Regions from separate parts of the Streptomyces roseochromogenus subsp. oscitans DS 12.976 genome, predicted to be linked through region 2. Evidence: riboswitches for the same ligand, from Rfam matches in the RefSeq annotation. Region 2 holds a riboswitch; each other region holds the start of a gene.

Region 1 (4,711 bases), 6.8 Mb from region 2:
CGTTCCCGGCCCGGGCCGGATGTCCGGTGCGGATCCGCTACAGCTCCGCTCGTACCGCGCGGGCGGCCGCGACCAGGTTCTCCAGCGAGGCGCGGGTCTCCGGCCAGCCGCGGGTCTTCAGGCCGCAGTCGGGGTTGACCCACAGCCGTTCGGCGGGCATCGCCCGCAGGCCGGTGCGCAGCAGTTCGGCCGCCTCCTGTGTGCCGGGGACGCGCGGGGAGTGGATGTCATAGACACCGGGTCCGGCCTCGCGCGGGTAGCCGTGCGCGGCCAGTTCCCGGGCGACCTGCATATGGGAGCGGGCGGCCTCCAGGCTGATCACATCGGCGTCGAGGTCGTCGATGGCCTGGACGATGTCACCGAACTCGGCGTAACACATGTGGGTGTGGATCTGGGTGTCCGGGCGTACGCCACCCGTGCTGAGCCGGAACGCCTCGGTGGCCCAGGAGAGATAGGCGGCGCGGCCGGCGGCGCGCAGCGGCAGGGTCTCGCGCAGCGCCGGCTCGTCGACCTGGATCACCGAAGTCCCCGCCTCCTCCAGGTCGTTCACCTCGTCGCGCAGGGCGAGGGCGACCTGCCGGGCGGTCTCGGCGAGGGGCTGGTCGTCGCGGACGAAGGACCAGGCGAGCATCGTGACGGGGCCGGTGAGCATGCCCTTGACGGGGCGGTCCGTCAGTGACTGGGCGTACCGCGTCCAGCGCACGGTCATCGGTGCCGGCCGCGCGACGTCACCGGCGAGGATCGGCGGGCGGACGTAGCGGGTGCCGTAGGACTGGACCCAGCCGTGCTGGGTGGCGAGGTAGCCGGTGAGCTGTTCAGCGAAGTACTGGACCATGTCGTTGCGTTCGGGCTCACCGTGGACCAGGACGTCGAGTCCGGTCTTCTCCTGGAAGGAGATCACCTCGCGGATCTCCGCCTCGACGCGCTCCTCGTAGCCGGTCGCGCCGATGCGGCCGGCACGCAGGTCGGCGCGGGCTGTGCGCAGTTCGGCGGTCTGCGGGAACGAACCGATCGTGGTCGTGGGCAGCAGCGGCAGACCGAGGCGGGCACGCTGGGCCGAGGCCCGCTCGGCGTACGGCTGGGAGCGGCGCGCGTCGGCCTCGGTGACGGCGGCCGCACGAGCCCGTACGGCCGCGTCGCGGGTGAGGGGGGAGCGGGCGCGGGAGGCCAGGTCGGCCCGGTTCGCGGCCAGTTCCGCGGCGATCGTGTCGACGCCGTGGGTGAGGCCCTTGGCGAGGGTGACGACCTCGGCGGTCTTCTGCCGGGCGAAGGCGAGCCAGCGCAGGATCTGCGGCTCGATGTCCCGTTCCACGGCGGCGTCGAGCGGCACATGCAGGAGGGAGCAGGACGGCGACACGTCGACACGGTCCGCGAGACCGAGCAGGGTGCCGAGCGTGGCGAGGGACTGCTTGAGGTCGTTGACCCAGATGTTGCGGCCGTTGACGACGCCGGCGACCAGGCGCTTGCCGGGCAGCCCGCCGACGGCCGCGAGGGCGTCGAGGTTGGCGGCGGCCGCCTCGGTGAAGTCCAGGGCCAGGCCCTCGACCGGAGCCTTGGCCAGCACGGGCAGCGCCTCGCCGAGCCGGTCGAAATAGGAGGCCACCAGCAGTTGGGGCCGGTCGGCGAGGGCTCCGAGATCGCGGTAGGCGCGGGCTGCGGCGTTCAGTTCGGCCGGGGTACGGTCCTGCACGAGCGCGGGCTCGTCGAGCTGGACCCACTCGGCGCCGGCCGCACGCAGGTCGGCGAGGATCTCGCCGTACACCGGCAGCAGCCGGTCCAGCAGGGTGAGCGGTTCGAAGTCGCCGGCCACGCCGGGCGCGGGCTTGGCCAGCAGCAGGTAGGTGACGGGCCCGACGAGGACGGGCCGGGCGGTCAGGCCCAGACCGACGGCCTCCTTGAGCTCCGCCACCTGCTTGGCCGAGTCGGCCGTGAACACCGTGTCCGGGCCCAACTCGGGCACAAGATAGTGGTAGTTGGTGTCGAACCACTTGGTCATCTCCAGCGGCGCGACGTCCTGGGTCCCGCGCGCCAGGGCGAAGTACCCGGCGAGCGGATCCGCGGCGACCGCGTCCCGGTGGCGTGCGGGGATCGCGCCGAGCATGACGGTGGTGTCGAGTACATGGTCGTAGTACGAGAAGTCGCCGGTCGGCGCCTCGTCGACGCCGGCGTCCGCCAACTGCCGCCAGGTACCGCGGCGCAGTTCGGCCGCGGTGGCCCGGAGGGTGTCGGCGGTGACACGGCCCTTCCAGTAGCCCTCGATCGCCTTCTTCAGTTCGCGGTTCCTGCCCTGGCGGGGGTAGCCGTACACGGTGGCCCGTGCTGCCGCGGCTGCGGACTTGCTGGTCACGGAGATCTCCTTCGCGAGATGAATCCCTGAGATCCCGGCGACGGGACGAGAGCGCGAAGGGGGTGACGGACCGGGCGACAACGGCCCACGGCCGCCCGCTCGGTTGTCTGCGCCGACCCGCCCTCGAGGTCACCGGGATGTCCGTGCACGAGTCGTCCCGCACACGGGCAGTTGGCAGGTCTTCGGACTCGCGGGCACGTCCTCTCCCAGGAGGACACCTACTGGCCGTCGCTTCCCGGGCCCGGTACATCGGACCCAGTGCGTATGACGGCGGTCGTTCCCGCTCACCGCTGCGGGGCAGTCCCGGATTCCCACCGGGTTCCCTCTTGCGACGCGTCCCGCCTGGCTGACGGGGCGAACCAGCTGCAGAAGTCACCCTACGGGGCCGACCGGAGACGCGGTGGCGTACGTCCGGCATTCGGAAGGTGAGGTGAGACACGCGGCCGCGGCCCGCCCTGCGAATTCCCGGGAGGACGGTCTCCAGGTGCCTCGGCACGGTGCGGGAACGGGCGGTGCGACCCGTCGGCGGGCTGATTGAAGCCGGTCGGGTGATTGACGGGCCGGTCCCGGCTTGGGAGCGGCCCGTCGCGGGCTCGGGCGGAGAGACTGCGGCCATCCCAGTGGAGGTGGCGAACATATGCTCAGCGACAGCAAAGCGACGATCCTGGCCGAGAGGTCGGGCGTGGCGGACGTCGTCGCCGCCGCGCCGCGCGTGGCGCAGATCGCGGCGCGGCGCGGCGCGGAGACGGAGGCCGCCCGGCGGCTAGCGCCCGAGGTGGTCGAGGCGGTGCGGGAGGCCGGGTTCGCCCGGCACTTCGTCCCCGCGGCCTTCGGCGGTACGGAAGGCCGTTTCACGGACATGACCTCGGCGGTGATCCTGGTCGGCGAGGGGTGCGCCTCGGCGGCCTGGGCCGCCTCGCTGTCCGCCTACGCGGCCCGGTACGGGGCGTATCTGCCCCTGGAGGGCCAGGCGGTGCTGTGGGCCGACGGGCCGGACGCCCTGATGGCGGGCGCGCTCATGCCGGCCGGCAAGGCGGAGCGCGCCTCCGGCGGCTGGCGGCTCAGCGGTGAATGGAAGTACATCAGCGGGGTGCGCTTCGCCGACTGGGTCTTCGCCTGCTCCGCAGTACCCGGCACCGTGGGCCCCGACGGGCGGGGCGAGGTGCGGTTCTTCGCGGTGCCGCGGTCGGACATCACCGTCAAGGACACCTGGTTCACCCTGGGCATGCGCGGTACCGGCAGCGACACCATGGTGCTCGACGACGTCTTCGTGCCCGAGTATCTGACCCTGTCCCGGTTCGACATCAACGCGGGGCGGGCCGCGGCCTCCGAAGCCCGGTGCCACACGGTCCCCGTGAACGCCGTGAACGCCCTGCCGCTCGCCGTCCCCGTGGTGGGCGCCGCGCGGGGTACGGTCCGCACCGCGGCCGAGCAGAACCTCCGCCGGACCGACCGCCGCGGCGCCCCGCTGCGCGAGAAGGCGCCGGTGCAGATCGACCTGGCCCGCTCGGCCGCCGAGGTGGACGCCGCCGAACTCCTCGTCCAGCGCGCCGCACGGGTCGCCGACGGCGTCGAGGAGACCCGGGACGGTGAGGCGGCGGTCCGCGGACCGCGCGACTTCGCGCTGGCGGTCGAACTGTCCGTGTCGGCCGTCGAGCGCCTCTTCCGCGGCACCGGGACGACGGGTCACTTCGACTCCGACCCCGTCCAGCGGTTCTGGCGGGACGTCAACACGGCCGCGTCCCACGTGATCTTCTCCTTCGAGACCGCCGGGGCGGCCTACGGCGCCTGGGCACTGGGCGTCGAGAGCGCGGAACCGAGGCGGTGACCCCGGCTTCCGGGGTCACCGTACGAAGCGGTACTTCAGGTGGGTGGCGCGGGGTGTCCCGACCACCCTGACCTGTTCGAGGCTCCGCCGCCCGGCGCCCACGCCCTCGAAGAGCCGCAGCCCCGCTCCGAGGAGTGCGGGCACCACGTGCAACTGCAGCTCGTCGATGAGGCCCTCCCTGAGGTACTGCCGCACCGTGCTCGCCCCACCCGCGATGTCGACGTTCCGGTCGCCGGCGGCGGCCCTCGCCCGTTCGAGGGCGCTGTGGATGCCGTCGGAGACGAAGACGAACGTGGTGCCGCCCTCCTTGACCAGGGTCGGCCGGGGCCGGTGGGTGAGCACGAAGACCGGCGTCCGGAACGGCGGGTTGTCGCCCCAGAACTCCTCGCCGGTGTCGTACATCATCCGGCCCATGACCACCGCTCCCGTGGCGTCGAACCACTCGCGCATCAGCTCGGAGTCCCGGTTCTCCGCCCCTCCGGTCATGCCCTGGCGTTCCCGCCAGCTCGCCAGGTTGTGGATCCACTCGAAGAGCG
Region 2 (4,711 bases):
GCGGCGGATCTTCGCCAACACCATCAAGTACGTGCTGATGGGTACGTCCAGCAACTTCGGCAACATGTTCAGCGCGGCCGGCGCCTCCCTGTTCCTGCCGTTCCTGCCGATGCTGCCCTCTCAGATCCTGCTCAACAACCTTCTGTACGACAGCAGCCAGCTCACCATCCCCACCGACGAGGTCGACGAGGAGCAGGTGCGCCGCCCGGCGCACTGGGACATCGCCTTCATCCGGCGCTTCATGGTGTGCTTCGGACCGATCAGCTCGCTGTTCGACTTCGTGACCTTCGCGGTGATGCTGTGGGTCTTCCACGCCGGCCCGGCACAGTTCCACACCGGCTGGTTCGTGGAGTCCCTCGCCACGCAGACCCTGGTGATCTTCGCCATCCGGACCCGCCGCATCCCCTTCTGGCGCAGCCACCCCAGCCTTCCGCTGGCGTCGACCGCGCTGGGAGTCGTCGCCCTCGGCACCGTCCTTCCGGCCACTCCACTGGCCCATGTCCTCGGCTTCCGGCTCCTTCCGACCGGTTTCTTCGCCGCAGTGGCCGCCATGGTCGCCGTCTACCTTGTCCTCGTCGAGATCGGCAAGCGGATCTTCTACCGGACCGCGCGTGCACCGGCCCGGCCCCGACCAGCCCTCGGCCACCGGCACCTGCGCCGCCGCGCAGCCCGGTTCAGCACCACCACCCGACTGCGGCAACCGAGATCCATCGGTCGTCTGCCCGCGAGCAGACCGCACACGACCGGCGGGGTCGGGTGAGCTGCCCGGGCGTAGCGTTCCGCCTCCCCCAGTGCTGCCTGACGCTATGCGTCGCGTCAGGTGATGCGGGTTGCGAGTTCGGCGGCGGAACACTGCACCGTCGTTGGCTTCTCTTGCCCGGCGGTGGAGCGTCGGAGCCGGTCGGCAAGAGGGGCGAATGCGACAGGAGGTATGTGCTTCCGGTCAGTTAGGGCCGGGGGCCATCAAGGAGGCGCATCGTTTCTCCACAAGCGAAAGCACGTTCGCCATGCGTTTACCTATCGTCTGTCTCTCGTTCCGGTTCTTCGGGGCCTTCCAGCGTCCGTACCTACAGGGAGTGCAGTCATGGAGTCGTTACGGCATCTCGCCGCCCACTTCGGGCTCGACCTCGCCGCCGTCGGCGTGCTGACCTTCGCCATCTACTATCCGCGCCACCGTCGGCGCGACCTCGTGCCGGCCTATCTCGCCCTGAACACCGGCCTCTTCACCGTCGTCACCGCCCTCGCCGAGGTGCGCGGCGGCGGGGGAGCGGCCCTGGGCTTCGGTCTCTTCGGCGTGCTCTCGATCGTCAGACTCCGCTCCGACGCCGTGCAACACCAAGAAGTCGCCTACTACTTCACCACCCTGGTCCTCGGCCTGCTCTGCGGACTGCCGAGGCTGCCGTTCGCGCTCACCGCCGGGCTGTGTGCCACCCTGCTCCTCATCGTCTGGGCAGCCGACAGCCCCCGCCTCCTCGCCGGCACCCGGCGCGCCGTCGTCACCCTCGACGCCGTCCACGAGGACCCGGCCGTCCTCCACGCCGACCTCGTACGGCGCCTGGGTGAGCCCCTCCACTGGACAGTCATGGAAGTCGACTTCGTCCGGGACCTCACCGTCGTCGACGTCCGCTACCGCGAGAGCGCAGCGGCCCCGGCCGGCCGGGGCTCCGCGCCCGCCGCCGGACCCGCCCCCCGGACCACGCCCGCCTGGGAAACCGCATGACCACCGCACCGGTCCGCGCCGCCGCCGCGGTCCGCGCCATCGGCGACGCCGCCCACGGCGCCGGCCCCGTCTCGCTCGACGAGCTCAACGAACGGGCATCCCTCCTCGCCCGCTTCGACCACAGCTACCTCGTGCCCGCGGACACCTTCCTGCGCGTCGTCGGCCGGCTCACCCACCCGCACCGGCCCGGGGGCCCCTACCGCGCCCTCGCCATCGACGGCCGGCGTGCCTTCCGCTACCACTCCGTCTACTACGACACCCCCGAGCTCCGCTCCTTCCACGACCACCGGCAGGGCCGCCGACGCCGCTTCAAGATCCGGGAACGGGTCTACGAGGACACAGGAGAGCGGCAGTTCGAGATCAAGCTCAAGGGGCCGCGCGGCGACACCGTCAAACGCCGATGCCCGCTGACCGGAGCTGACACCCCGCTCGGCCCCGACTGCCGGGGATTCCTCACCGACACCCTGCGTACCGCGTACGGCATCGGTGCTCCGGCGGCCCTTGAACCGTCCTTGAGTACCGACTACATGCGCGCCACCTTCGTGGCCGACGGCGAGCGCATCACCTGCGACGCAGCACTGGTCTGCCACGACCTGCGCATCGGACGCACCGTGCGGTGTACGGACGACCTCGTGCTCGTCGAGACCAAGACCACCGGGCATCTCACCGAAGCGGACCGCCTGTTGCACGCCCACGGGATACGCCCCGCCGTCTTCACCAAGTACTGCAGCGCCTTCGCCGCATTGCGTCCCGCACTACCCGCCAACCGATGGCGTCGCACCGCCCGCCGCGCTTTCGGTGCGGCGGCTCCGGAGCCGACGTGCTGAACGGCCGGTGGAAGCCCGGCGGCGGGAAACGCCCGCCGCCGGGATAGCCCTGCGGCCGGGAGGCGATGTGCGTCCTCCCGGCCGGACACCGGGGCCCTGCCGGGCGGATCTTCGCTCGTGGGTGCGCCCGGTGTGGCATGGCTGACGCCGGTGAGGGGCGCGGGGCTATTGCATCACGATTGGGGAGTTTCCACCTCAATTTCCGATCGGTTATGCAGCCTTGCAGCTGATACTCGCCGCCTTCTAGGGTAGGCAGGCCGTGGTGTTCGGGAAGACCGGTGACAGCCCCAGGGGCTCAGTCCGGAGCGGCCCTCGCCACTGTGATCGGGGAGTTCCCGCCCCATGCATTGCCACTGGCCTCACGGCCGGGAAGGCAGGGGCGGGCGCGATGACCCGTCAGCCAGGAGACCGGCCACGGCAGCACGAAGCTGATCCACGAGGTGCTGGAGCGAACCGTATGACCGTGTCCCCTGGCGTGCCCGAAACCGCCGCCGTCCCGTCCTTTCGCTGGCGCCGCGAGGACACCGTCCGAACCGCGGGCCTGCTGGCCGTGATCGTCGCTCTGCACGTGGTCGCCTTCGGGATTCTGTTCCTCCTCGTGGTCCCGCGTCACTATGAGGTCGGGTCCAAGGCGTTCGGGGTCGGCTTGGGCATCACGGCCTACACCCTCGGCATGCGGCACGCCTTCGACGCCGACCACATCGCCGCGATCGACAACACCACCCGCAAGCTCATGGCCGACGGCAAGCGGCCCGTGTCGGTGGGCTTCTGGTTCGCGCTCGGGCACTCCAGCGTGGTGGTCGTCATGGCCGTGCTGGTGGCCGGGGGCGCCAAGCTGGCCGGCACCCTGATGAACGACGGCTCCCGGACCCACCAGGTCCTCGGCACCGTCGGCACCACGGTCTCCGGCGGCTTCCTGTACCTCATCGCCGCTCTCAACCTCGTCGCCCTGTTCGGCATCCGGCGCGTCTTCAAGGCCATGCGCGCCGGACGCTACGACGAGGCGGAACTGGAAGCCCACCTGGACTCGCGCGGCTTCATGAACCGCATCCTGGGCCGGCTCACCAAGTCGATCCGCCGACCGGGCCAGATGTTCCCTCTCGGCTTCGTCTTCGGCATCGGCTTCGACACCACGACCGAGGTCCTGCTCCTCGCCCTGGCCGGCAACGGCGCCGCAGCCGGCCTCCCCTGGTACGCGGTCCTGTGCCTGCCCCTCCTCTTCGCGGCCGGCATGAGCCTGTTCGACACCCTCGACGGCACGTTCATGAACTTCGCCTACCAGTGGGCGTTCTCGAACCCCGTTCGCAAGGTGTTCTACAACCTCACGATCACCGGGCTGTCCATCGCGGTGGCCTTCTTCGTCGGGACGATCGAACTGGTCGGCGTTCTGCATGACAAGCTCGGCTTGAGTGATGACATCACCGGCTGGATCGCGAGCCTGGACCTGGACAACGTCGGCTATGTGATCGTCGGCCTGTTCGTTGTCGTCTGGGCCGTGGCCATCGCCTACTGGCGTCTGGCCAAGGTGGAGGAGCGCTGGAGCGCCCGCGCCGCGGACGCCGGCTGACGGCTCGTGGCCGTCGCTGCGACGCCCGCCTGATCAGTTGTGCTCGAAGTGGCTGGGCCTGCCGTCGCGTTGGACAAGCCGGCCCAGCCGAGCCGCCGTCGCCCGGGGCACGAGCGTCCAGGTGCCGTCGGCGCGGTGGAGTGCGGCGGAGTGCCAGGGGGTGGTCCAGGCGTCGGGGGCGTCAAGGAGGCGGATACCGAATTTCGGTGCGCCGACGGGTTGCGGGTGGATCGAGAGGCGCACGGCGTGGGGGTGGTGCTCGGCGATCAGGTCGCCCCAGGCGCGGCTGCGCTGGATGACGCCGTAGGCGCGTTGTCGGCAGGCGCGCTGCAGGGCGGAGCGGGTGCCGGTCCAGTCGGCGGTGTCCTCGACGAGGAAGCGCGTGATGCCCCGGTAGAGGGCGAGGGTCTGGTCGTCGGTACGGGCCTCGGCACGCAGAGCGTCCAGCGTGGGGGCGTGGCGGTCGTGGACGTGGGCGCGTTTCGTGTCGTGCGGGAGGTCGCCGAGGATGTCGCGCAGGTCGAAGACGGACAGTCTGTCCAGGCCCAGTTGAGCTATCTGTATGCGTAGGTCGTCGGCGTACGCGTCGATGTGGTG
Region 3 (4,711 bases), 1.0 Mb from region 2:
TCCTCGTCGCGGTCACCGGACCCAGCGGCACCGGCAAGTCCACTCTCGGCAAGCTGCTGCTGCGGTTCCACGAGCCGTCCCGGGGCCGCATCCTGCTCGACGGCCGGGACATCGCCGGACTCCCCGTGGACGAGGTGCGCAGGCACATCACCCTTCTCCCGCAGGACAGCATGCTCTTCGACGGCACGGTCCACGAGAACATCACCTACGGCCGTCCCGACGCCACCGAGGAGGAGGTCCTCGCCGCCGCCGTCGCCGCCGACGCCCACGGATTCGTCGGCATGCTCCCCGACGGCTACGACAGCCCCGTCGGCAAACGGGGCAACAACCTCTCCGGCGGTCAGCGCCGCAGGATCGCCCTCGCGCGAGCCATGCTCCGTACCGCGCCCGTCCTGATCCTCGACGAGCCCACGGCCGGACTCGACGACGACTCCACGGCCCGCATCATGGCGCCACTGCGCCGCCTCACCGCCGGGCGCACGACCTTCCTCATCACCCACGACCTGCGCCTGACGGCCCAGGCCGACCTCGTCCTGCACCTGTCGGACGGCACGGCGGTCATCACGGCCCCGGGCAGGTCATCGACAACCGGGACGAGGCCGGGTCACGAGGCGGCCTGAGGGCCGACAGGCCGACGCCGCGGTTCAGGCTGCCGTATCGCGGTGACGGCGCAGCAGTGCCGCCACCGCGCAGCGCAGGCAGGCAGGCGGCCTTGCTGGCGTCCTCCACGAAGGGCGACCGCCTCGTGGCCGCCGAGGCTCCGGAGAACGCCAGAGGGCCCTCGGAAGGTTCCGAAGGGCCCTCTGTTGTCCGGAAGGAGTCAGTGCGCGGCCGGAACCGCTCGGCTGTTCGGGGCCGTGGCCGGCTTGGGGTTCAGCACGCGCTCGGCCAACTCGCCGAAGACGAGGCCGAATCCGCTCCACAGCACGATCTGGATCGCCAGAGCCGAGAGCCGGAACCGCCACAGCAGGGTGGCCGAGAAGTCCTTGGGCACCTCGTTGACGACGGGCAGGAACTGGTAGGCCAGGCCGATCACGACGGCGAACGCGGCCACCGCGGCCACGGTCGCCCACCAGGTGCCCAGGCTCGGCGCGAGCCGCTTGCCCAGGATGGTGGCGGCGACAGCCAGGAGGACGCTGAGCACCGTCATCAGGAAGTACAGGGTGGTCCGCTTGCCGATGGTGTCGGGGTTGCCGACCGACGGCGGAGCGGCCGGGTACTTCAGGAACGGCACGACGTACACGGCGAGCAGTGCGCAGCCCGACAGCAGCAGTGCCGTGGCGCGCGGGCTGAAGCGGCCCACGCGGCCCAGGGCGAAGCAGAAGGCGAGCGCGGCGATGCCGCCGAAGGCAACGCCGTAGACGAGGACGCCGGTGGCGAGGCCGGCGGTGGACTGCAGGGAGCGGGAGACGACCTCCATCTCGGGCCCGTGGGAGTGGGCGTCCTCGTAGCTGATCGCCTTGTCGACGTTCGGCTCACCGAGGAGATAGGCCACGATCAGGGCAAGCACACCGGCCGCGAGGCCGGTGACCATGCCCCGTACAAGAAGTTTCCGTACGGTTGCGGAGTTCATGGGCGTGCGGAGTCCCTCGCGTCAGTGGCAGGGGAATCCGAGCAGGTGGCGGGCGTCGTGCACCCACTCGTGGACGCCCGTGCCGTTGAACACGGAGGTGGCGCCCTGCTCGGCGCCGACGAAGTAGAGCAGGATCATCATCAGGACGCCGAAGAAGACCGCCCAGGGAGCAATCGCCTTCAGTGGCAGCTTGGCGGGAACGACGGGGGTGGTTGCTGTCGGCTGGGCGACGGTCTGCGCCATGGCAGGACCTCCTCTGGGAGTTCGCGTCCCATCTCGGTGGTGCACATGACGACGGCCACGGGTCTGACTCGCGAGCCCCTGGGGGTCCCTCATACAGTGGCGCGACCGTGCCGGATTCCCACCGGCTTCCGTGTCGCCGTCGTCGATATCGGATCGACCGTACCGCGCGACGCGCGCATGCCCAAGACCGCCTCCGCCCGACGTGATCTTCCTCTCCCGCGACGCCGACGGCGGAGTCCGCCGGGTCGTGGATGCGCACCGGTGCGTGCGTGTCAGCTCCATCTTCGTGGACAACACGGAACACCTCACGGAGCACATGCAGTGCGGCGATGACGCCACGCGCACTTCACGCCGGGGGATCCGCGCGGCGCCGGGGCGGTGTGAAGGTGTACAGGTCGAGGATGTCCGGCAGGGGAGCCACGCCCGGCCCGCCGGCGCGCACCCAGGTGACGATGTCCTCGGTCGCGTCCGCGTCGTTGACGAGCCCGAGCCAGACCGGCCGCGCACCGGCGGCCCGGCCCGCGGCCGAGGGCTGTACGACGATGACGTTGGCCTGATCGCACACGTCGAGGCAGTCGGAGACACGGACCGGCATCTCCGCCCGCAGCCGCGCGGTCTGCGCCGCGTGATCGACCCCGGTCACCTTGGGGCTGCCGCAGCAGCAGTCCCGGCACACCACGACCCGGCACGGCGCCGCACCGCCTGATGCATTCTCCGTCGGCCTCTCGGGCACGCCGCACCACTCCCCTCCCGGGGAGATCCGCCCCGGTGTCCGTCGAGGAGGCGACCGCGTGAGTCTCCTGGCTCCCGGGTCGTCACTCGCCCCGCCTTCCCACCCCGGACGGGGCGGTGGCCTGCCGGAACTCGCTCACCGGTCACAGTGGCGGGACCGCGCCTGATTTCCACCGGCTTCCTCGGACCGCCGTCGCCCTGATGTCGTCGATCATCATCCCATCACCGGCGCCGCGGCCGGCAGGCGCCCTCGGGCGCATGCTGTGAGTGAGGCTGCCGTGACCTGTGAGCGGTCCGACCGCCCTTCGGGGGCATACAGAATGTGATCGACCTGTCGCTTTCCGCACTGAATCCGGGAGCCGTGGATGCAGAAACAGGAACAGACCGTCGTTCACCGTGGTGAGACCCTGGCGTGGAACGGGTTCGTCACCGGACCCGATCTGCTCTCGACCGAGGAACTGGAGCAGGTCTCACGGCGTCTGCTCGGGACGGATCTGGCCGGGGCGAAGGAGGCGGCGGGCAAGGAGCTGCTGCCGTTCGGGGTGCCGCGCGGCCAGGTGCCGGCCATCGTGCTCGGCACCGCGTCCACGCTGAAGGGCTGCTTCGAGGCCGACGTGGCCCAACTGGCCCTCGGCCGCTCGCCGGACGACTTCTCGGCGTACAACGAGGCCCGGGCGGTGTATCTGGCCGCGCCGGGCGACCTGGTGGTGGGCCGGGGCGAGCCGTGGCGGCAGGCGGTGGCGGCGTCCGAGGCGGTCCCCGTGGAGGTCCCCGAGCTGCGTTACTACTACCTGACGCACGCCCTGCTGGCGATGGCGGTCGGCTCGTTCCCGGACCGGCCGGCCGCACCGCTGGAACGCCTGGTCCGGCAGCTGAGCGCGGTACCGGAGACGGTGGTGCGACTGTTCGCGATCGACGCCGAGGCACGGGTGCTGCTGCTCTGGCTGAAGCGCGCGGCGGGCCTGGAGCAGCTGCGGGTGGACGCCAACGGGCCGGAGGTCGCCGAGCGCTGGAACCGGAAGACGACGCTGTACCCGACGGTCGAGGACGCGGTGGGCCTCCCCGCGCCGGGGGCGGGCAGCTCCCCGGAGACCACCTTGGCAGCCGAGGCCGAAGTGACCGCGTTCCACCGGGAGTTCGGCGTGCTGCTGCCCCGGCTGCCCGGCTACTCGGTCTCCCGGGCCGGCGCTGACGAGGCCCAGCTGCGCCACCGGGTGCACACGGCGGCCCGCCTGCTGCGCGAACGGTACGGGCTGGAGCTCGGCTGCTTCAAACCCGCCGAGGCGCTCACCGGCAGCAGGATCCGCATGGCGGTGCCGCTGGCCGACGACGCGGCGCTCAACGCGCTGGCCCGCCAGGCGATGGAGACCGAGGAGGACTACGTCCTGGAGGCGCACACCCACTATCTGCGCCACCGCGTCCCCGGCTACGAGTTCATCCTGGCACCCTCCGCCCATGTGGTGGCCGGGCAGCCCGCCGAGGGCGGAACGGTGCAGATCACCCGGGGCAGCGTCTGGGAGGGCAGCGTCTACGTGGACGAGGAGACCTGCGCCCGGTTCGACATCACGGCCGCTCAGTTCCGTGCCGTACAGGAGGGCATGGCGGCATTGCACGGCGCGTTCCGGGGGGCGGGACGCGATCTGGGGTTCGTCAAGGGCGGCGTGGACTTCGCCATCGCCCGTCTGGGTGGCCGTTTCGGCCGGCGGCCTGTGGTCGCCATGCAGGATCTGAACCTCTCCTCGAACGGCGCCGAGTACGTGCGCGCGTTCCTCGCCGAGGCGCGGGAGGTGCTCGGCAGGCGGCGGGGGGTGTACGCGGCGACGAAGGTGGTGCGGCCGGCGGCGGAGACGGATCTGAAGCGGCTGGAGGACAGCGTCGAGCGGCCTGGGCACGAGGGGTGGGCGCGGGCGATCACCTCCGTGGCCGGGCGCTGGGGTCTCATCGGGGTGGCGGCTCCGTGTCCGCGGCAGGCGGCGCAGGAGGTCCTGGAACTGGAGCAACGACTGCACCGCGCCGGGCTGCTGCGCACCAGCGTGTGGGACGAGTCCGTACAGCCCGTCTGAGGCGGGGCGGTCAGGACCGCTTCTCTTGATGCGTGGAGCGGGTCTCCTCCCGGCCGCCGGCCGCGAGCCCGGGAACACGGCCCGCTCCGCGCTCCACGGG

Evidence for each region. A riboswitch is a leader RNA that binds a small molecule or an ion and turns the genes downstream of it on or off. The one in region 2 is predicted to bind cobalamin.
Region 1: another riboswitch for cobalamin. It lies ahead of metE (5-methyltetrahydropteroyltriglutamate--homocysteine S-methyltransferase); the one in region 2 lies ahead of nicT (Nickel transporter NicT).
Region 3: another riboswitch for cobalamin. It lies ahead of M878_RS55455 (CbtB domain-containing protein); the one in region 2 lies ahead of nicT (Nickel transporter NicT).

Annotation. Positions count from the first base shown of each region.
Region 1 covers NZ_CM002285.1:9,050,154-9,054,864, forward strand. The annotation lists gene metE (5-methyltetrahydropteroyltriglutamate--homocysteine S-methyltransferase) at 38-2,347, opposite strand; cobalamin riboswitch at 2,504-2,726, opposite strand; gene M878_RS88910 (acyl-CoA dehydrogenase family protein) at 2,985-4,175, shown strand; gene M878_RS88915 (dihydrofolate reductase family protein) at 4,191-4,711, opposite strand, start outside.
Region 2 covers NZ_CM002285.1:2,223,246-2,227,956, forward strand. The annotation lists gene mgtA (magnesium-translocating P-type ATPase) at 1-760, shown strand, start outside; gene M878_RS59580 (DUF4956 domain-containing protein) at 1,085-1,720, shown strand; gene M878_RS59585 (VTC domain-containing protein) at 1,717-2,547, shown strand; cobalamin riboswitch at 2,791-2,978, shown strand; gene nicT (Nickel transporter NicT) at 3,005-4,114, shown strand; gene M878_RS59595 (L-tyrosine/L-tryptophan isonitrile synthase family protein) at 4,148-4,711, opposite strand, start outside.
Region 3 covers NZ_CM002285.1:1,199,923-1,204,633, forward strand. The annotation lists gene M878_RS55445 (ABC transporter ATP-binding protein) at 1-620, shown strand, start outside; gene M878_RS55450 (CbtA family protein) at 821-1,573, opposite strand; gene M878_RS55455 (CbtB domain-containing protein) at 1,595-1,816, opposite strand; cobalamin riboswitch at 1,853-1,997, opposite strand; gene M878_RS55460 (hypothetical protein) at 2,163-2,549, opposite strand; cobalamin riboswitch at 2,610-2,732, opposite strand; gene M878_RS55465 (hypothetical protein) at 2,914-4,611, shown strand; gene M878_RS55470 (cation:proton antiporter domain-containing protein) at 4,622-4,711, opposite strand, start outside.